2 regions of the Rouxiella sp. S1S-2 genome follow, and region 1 is predicted to be linked to the other one. Evidence: predicted binding sites of a transcription regulator. Region 1 holds the regulator's gene; the other holds the start of a gene.

Region 1 (3,364 bases):
ACTTTCACGCCCGTGGCCAAAGGGTGAATGGATAATTGCAAATGCGTTACAATTGCACCCGTCGGAAATTTGGCCGAGTCGATATTTCTGTCCGAAAACTGACGAATTGCTTGAAAGAAAAATGCGAATTAAAGCGCATCAGCCCAGGGCAACAACTAGCGCAAAAAGTACACCGCCGAAAGAGTTTCCGGCGGATAATGAGGAACAGGGGTAAAATTATTGTTATGGATTAGTTGTTAATGAACTGCTCACCTAGTTCTATATCCTTACGCAGAACGTCCAACATCGAGTCCAGCGCCTGTTGTTCAAATGCGCTTAACTTGCCGAACTCTTTGAGTTCGGCGACCCCATTTTTACCCAGTAATATCGGCTGAGCAAAGAAACGGGTGTATTCGCCACTTCCCTCTACGTAAGCGCACTCAACAATACCGGTTTTACCCTGCATTGCGTGCACCAGTGAAAGGCCTAACCGCGCCGCAGCCTGCCCCATAGAAAGCGTTGCCGAACCGCCGCCTGCCTTGGCTTCAACAACTTCAGTACCTGCATTTTGAATATGTTTCGTGAGCTCAGCCACTTCACTGTCGGAGAACGTAATACCCGGTACCTGAGAAAGCAGAGGCAAAATAGTTACCCCTGAATGGCCGCCAATAACCGGTACTTCTATATCTTGAGGCTGTTTTCCTTTTAACTCGGCAACAAACGTATTGGCACGCAGCGTGTCCAGCGTGGTTACACCAAACAGTTTATTCTTGTCATAGACGCCGGCTTTTTTCATGACCTCGGCCGCTATGGCCACCGTAGTATTGACCGGATTGGTAATAATTCCGATGCAGGCCTGGGGACAGGTAACCGCAATCTGCTGCACTAAATTACGCACAATGCCGGCATTAACATTAAAGAGATCCGAACGATCCATGCCAGGTTTACGGGCAACACCGGCAGAAATCAGAACAACGTCTGCCCCTACTAACGCGGGGGTTGCATCTTCCCCGCAGAATCCTTTGATTTTAACAGCGGTTGGTATATGGCTGAGATCTACCGCCACACCCGGAGTGACGGGGGCGATGTCATACAGAGAGAGTTCAGAGCCAGCTGGCAATTGGGTCTTAAGTAGAAGAGCGAGGGCCTGTCCGATACCACCTGCGGCGCCAAGGACTGCAACTTTCATCCTATACTCCTTTTTAAATGACGTTAAAAATACCGCGCATTCATTCACTTAATAACCTTAGTAAACAGCCGTATTAAAAACAAACGGCTTATAGAGAGATTGCGAGCTGGCGCAGAATTTAAAATAGGGCGCTATCGATGTGCTTTGATTATTTTGTTTTTCTTATCATTGAGATAAAACGAAGGGATACCACCAAGCCGAAGAAAAGTAACCATCTAATTTTAGTAAATTAAATGAAAAGAGGATTTATTATCAACTAATGGTTATTTTATTAAAATAATTTTAATATTAGCGCCTGTGCTAATTCATTCATTCGGCATATTCATTTAAGTTAATAATTATGAAATAAACCTGAACCTATAAAAGTTAACTCTTTCTTGCTTAATTTCCTTTTGCAGGATTGCATAAAAATGCAAATATATGCATAATCAACGCACTATCATCGTGATTCTATGGGTGCAAAATGCGTAATCCTGCTAAACAGGAAGATTTAATCAAAGCTTTCAAGGCTCTCTTGAAGGAAGAGAAGTTCAGCTCTCAGGGTGAAATCGTTGTCGCACTGCAAGATGATGGCTTCGAAAACATCAATCAGTCCAAAGTTTCGCGCATGCTGACCAAATTTGGTGCGGTAAGAACGCGCAACGCCAAGATGGAGATGGTGTATTGTTTGCCGGCAGAAATTGGGGTTCCCACTACCACCAGTCCGCTTAAAAACTTGGTACTGGATATCGACTACAATGATGCCGTGGTTGTCATTCGCACCAGTCCGGGTGCTGCGCAGCTTATCGCCCGCCTGCTAGACTCATTGGGTAAGTCAGAAGGCATTCTTGGCACCATCGCAGGTGACGACACCATTTTTATTACCCCGGCACGCAAGTTTACTGTCAAACAACTTTACGATGCAATTTTAAGCCTGTTTGAACAAGAGCTGTAATAGTTCAGGGTCGCCGCGCATCGCGCCGGCTGACCCAATATTCTTCCCTCGTCCCACAGTACCCTCGTGTTATTCGTCACTTCCCAGCTTAAGCAGCATAATCATCTGATAGATATCGCACATATAGCTAAATCAACTTAACAAATTGATTTAAATAATGTTTAGGCGCAGTCGCTCGATAAATAATCATCTATTATGCTTTTTGGTTATAAAAAAGGCAATAAGTGGGCTTTTAACACCCCTAAAAACTATTAGCAAACTATTAATATTTTACGTTATTAGATGTACACTTGTTTTCGTGATGTGAATCACATTGAGTTAAGGCATCACAACCTTGTTATAAGACGAGATTTGAATATCCATTCAAATGCCGCCGATAAAACGGATTTATCGCTGCAAAAATTCTGCATTATGTGCACAAACCTCCGTTCGCAAGACTCACGCGACCCCGTTTGGCATAACGCCCTTTTTTACAGTTCTGATAAGTCCATCAATTAAACCGTGTGACCGTCTTCACCTGCAATTTTTACCGTCAAGACAGGTCGTGCAAAGGTAAATGAGGAAATTATCATGAAAATCACTACAGCTATTGCCGCATTGGCTCTCTTTTCTGCCGTATCGTTCGGCGCTTCTGCTGCTCAACTCGTGACAAATCAGCAGGCTGAAAACCTGCAGTCTGTCGGCACAATCAGCGTAAGTGGTATCGATGGCGTGCCTAGCGATATTCGCCAGCAGCTTTCTCAGAAAGCAGACAGCCAAGGGGCATCGTCTTATCGTGTCATCGAAGCACGTAATGACGGTAACTACCACGCGACTGCCGAAATTTATAAGTAACAACGAAATATTGGCGAGAACGGCTTTACCCTAATAATTTGAATATAAACAATTAATACGCCGTTCTCTGGCGCTACCGAACCCTCGTCGTCCTGTCCGACGACACCCTTTTGCCCTCGCTTGCGAGGGCTTTTTTTAGGGTTTAACGCTTACTTCCGGTTAGCCGCAGACTCAGCTTTTTTTTCAAGCGCCGCCAGTAATTTACTGTGGATCCCGCCAAAACCACCGTTGCTCATCACCAGAATATGGTCGCCCGGCTGAGCCGTCTTGACAATCATGTCCGTCAGCCCGTCAACGTCGGCATGCCAGTGCGCCGGTTGAATACAGCGTTCGGCAACTTCAGCCACCTGCCACGGGATATTTTGCGGCTGCAGCAGGAATACCTCATCAGCACGTCCCAAAGAAGGGGCCAGTTCGTTTTTGCTCAT
Region 2 (3,364 bases), 640 kb from region 1:
GAGCGTTGCCGCCAGCGCGGTTGCAGCCTGGTCGGCGTTAACGTTCATCAATGCACCTTCGGCAGTAATGCCGATAGAGCTAACGATAGGCAGATAACCCGCCGCGGTCAGTGTGTTAATCAGCGCTGGAGAACCGGCTTCTGCTTTACCCACAAAACCCAGTTCCTCGCTCAGCTGAGTCACGCTAACGGAACCGCCGTCGGCCAGAGAGAGACCAACCGCATTAATGTTATTTTTCACCGCCCAGGACAGCAGCGTCTTGTTGGCGCTACCGGCCAGTGCACCGGTAATGATGTCAATTTGGTCGGCAGGCGTAACGCGCAGGCCGGACTTTTTGACGACCGGCAGATTGAGGCGCTTCATCAGCTCATCAACCAGATAACCGCCGCCGTGAACAATCACCAGAGGGCGTTGAAATTCCTGACGATAAGCGACCAGCGCATTGAAAAGGCGCTCCAGCGCTTCTTCATTGTCCAGCAATACGCCGCCTAATTTTATGACCAATGGATTCATACTGTTCACGCCTCAAAGTCTCTCCCTGCGCATGTGAAGCTGCCGCGCCGAGAGTTAAATGGATGTTTAATCTACCATCCCTGAGGCTATCAAGAAACGCTCAAAGAAAGGTGTTTTATAAAATTAACAATGCGAAAGTTATCTCACGCATTGCCAACTAATTCAGCTGGTTATACCAGTGAGGTGGCTTCAGGGAAACCAAAGCGCAGGTTCAGACACTGTACCGCCTGAGCCGATGCACCTTTCAGCAGGTTATCTTCCGCTGCCACGATAATGACGTGCTCACCCTGCACCGCATAGCCAATGTCGCAGAACGGCAGGCCGACAACGTTTTTCAGCGCTGGCATGCCTTTGTCGTACAGACGGACCAGCGGCTTGCTGGCATAGGCGCTTTGGAAGGCCTCGGCAACCTGCTCTGCACTGACGCCCGGCTTCAGACGACAAGTAATAGTGGCCAGAATCCCGCGCGGGAAACTGCCCAGGTGCGGGGTGAAAATCACCGGCGTGCCGAGGTGGGTCGATATTTCCGGATGATGACGATGATTGAAAATGCCGTAAGCATGCAGGCTGACTTCACAGAAGCTGGTACCGAGGCTGGCTTTGCGCCCCGCGCCGCTCACGCCGCTGGTCGCGTTGATAACTGGCCATTGGTCCTGATTCAGCAGCTGTTTTTCAAGCAGTGGTTTAATTGCCAACTGGGCCGCCGTCGGGTAACAACCCGGCACCGCAACCAGCTGCGCATCTTTTAGTTTATCGGCCTGCCATTCCGCCAGACCATAAACGGCCTTGTCGAGCCAGTCCTGATGCTGATGTTCAAAACCATAGAATTGAGTGTAAAACGCAGGGTCTTTAACACGAAACGCACCAGACAGGTCAAACACGACACAACCGGCCGCCAGGAACTGCGGTGCCAGATCATGGCTGACTTCATGCGCGGTGGCTAAAAAAACAACGTCTACGCCTTTTGCCGCTTCGACAACATTTTCCAGAGGCAAAACAGGCAGATCGACGATGCCCTTCAACTGCGGGTGCAAATCGGAAAGCAATTTCCCTGCATCTGCACTTTGCGCTGAAACCGTTAAACCGGTTATGTTCATATGTGGGTGACGATTGAGGTAGAGCGCGAGTTCAGCTCCAGCATAACCGGTTGCACCAACAATCAGCGTATTCAACATGGACTCAGTTCACCTTCTTTTAAAAAAATAGAGGGCTCACTGCGTTTTTTACGCCAGAAACCCGCGAAATTCAGCCTGTTCGTTCTTTTTATCTACATTCGGAAACCTGCGTGTTTTTAGGGTTTCCTTACGAACCGGCTTAATGTATTTTTATTCACATTAAATGCATGAATATTTATATTACCCTAACCAAAGGCTGTCAACAGTGAAGATGAAATTACCTCCATTTATTGAGCTATACCGTGCGTTAATCGCCACGCCATCGATCAGTGCCACCGACAGCGCATTGGATCAAAGCAATGAAACCCTAATCAACTTGCTGGCAGGCTGGTTTACCGATTTAGGCTTCAAGGTCGAAATTCAGCCGGTACCCAATACGCGTAATAAATTCAACATGCTGGCCAGCATTGGTGAAGGTGCCGGTGGCCTGCTGCTGGCGGGCCATACCGATACCGTGCCTTTCGACGACGGACGCTGGACGCGCGACCCCTTTACCCTTACCGAGCATGAAAATAGGCTTTACGGACTGGGCACTGCCGACATGAAAGGCTTTTTTGCTTTTATTCTCGATGCACTGCGCGATATTGATACTGAGAAGCTGGGCAAACCGCTGTATATTTTGGCCACCGCTGACGAAGAGACCACCATGGCCGGTGCCAGCTATTTTGCCAAGACCTCCACTATTCGTCCTGACTGTGCAATTATCGGTGAGCCAACCTCGCTTAAGCCGGTGCGCGCCCACAAGGGTCATATTTCCAATGCCATCCGCATTACCGGCCAATCGGGGCACTCAAGCGATCCGGGTCGCGGTATCAACGCCATCGAGCTGATGCACGACTCTATCACCCACCTGATGGGCTTGCGCAATACGCTAAAAGAACGCTACAACCACAGCGGTTTCGCCATTCCTTATCCCACTATGAACTTCGGGCATATTAACGGCGGTGACGCAGCCAACCGCATTTGCGCCTGCTGTGAACTGCATATGGATATTCGCCCACTGCCGGGCCTGACACTGTCGGATTTGGACGATTTACTCAACGAGACGCTGGAACCTGTCAGCAGCCGCTGGCCGGGCCGTTTGACGATTGAAGCGCTGCATCCGCCGATCCCGGGATACGAATGCCCACCGGACCACCGTCTGGTGCAAGTGGTTGAAAAACTGCTGGGCACTGAAACTGAAATTGTTAACTACTGCACCGAAGCACCGTTTATTCAGGAGCTTTGCCCAACGCTGGTGTTAGGCCCGGGTTCTATCGATCAGGCTCACCAGCCGGATGAGTACATTGATACCGCCTTTATCAAACCAACGCGTGAGTTGATCGCTCAGGTTGTGCACCACTTCTGCCACCACTGAGTGCGCGGGCGCCACCCTCTCACTGTTAATGGGATGTAACAAAAGAAGGGCATCATGCAATGCCCTTTGATATTGTACAAACAGGCCAATTAGCCGCACTAATAACCCACCGGCTGTAATTAAATTTCAGCCTGATTCCTCGATTCAGCTAATTTCTAATGAGAAGAATAGGGTTTTTGCGGTAAGTTCCTACAGTACTGAAATTGAACTACCGAGATTTGCCATGAAGGCGAGCTAGACAGAGGCGAATGCGCCTTACGGGTGAAAGTTATTTACAAGACATAAAAAATCAAACAAGAAACGGGTCAGAGGTAATATG

Evidence for each region. The regulator ArgR, encoded in region 1, controls arginine synthesis, uptake and breakdown. The targets are predictions, from matches to a motif close to ANTGAATAAAAATACANT.
Region 2: the regulator ArgR is predicted to act here: its motif matches at 1,830-1,847, upstream of argC (N-acetyl-gamma-glutamyl-phosphate reductase).

Annotation. Positions count from the first base shown of each region.
Region 1 covers NZ_WFKL01000001.1:748,479-751,842, reverse strand. The annotation lists gene GA565_RS03530 (helix-turn-helix transcriptional regulator) at 1-214, shown strand, start outside; gene mdh (malate dehydrogenase) at 230-1,168, opposite strand; gene argR (transcriptional regulator ArgR) at 1,632-2,102, shown strand; gene yhcN (peroxide/acid stress response protein YhcN) at 2,673-2,936, shown strand; gene mpl (UDP-N-acetylmuramate:L-alanyl-gamma-D-glutamyl-meso-diaminopimelate ligase) at 3,086-3,364, opposite strand, start outside.
Region 2 covers NZ_WFKL01000001.1:106,384-109,747, forward strand. The annotation lists gene argB (acetylglutamate kinase) at 1-513, opposite strand, end outside; gene argC (N-acetyl-gamma-glutamyl-phosphate reductase) at 684-1,688, opposite strand; gene argE (acetylornithine deacetylase) at 1,894-3,045, shown strand; gene ppc (phosphoenolpyruvate carboxylase) at 3,362-3,364, shown strand, end outside.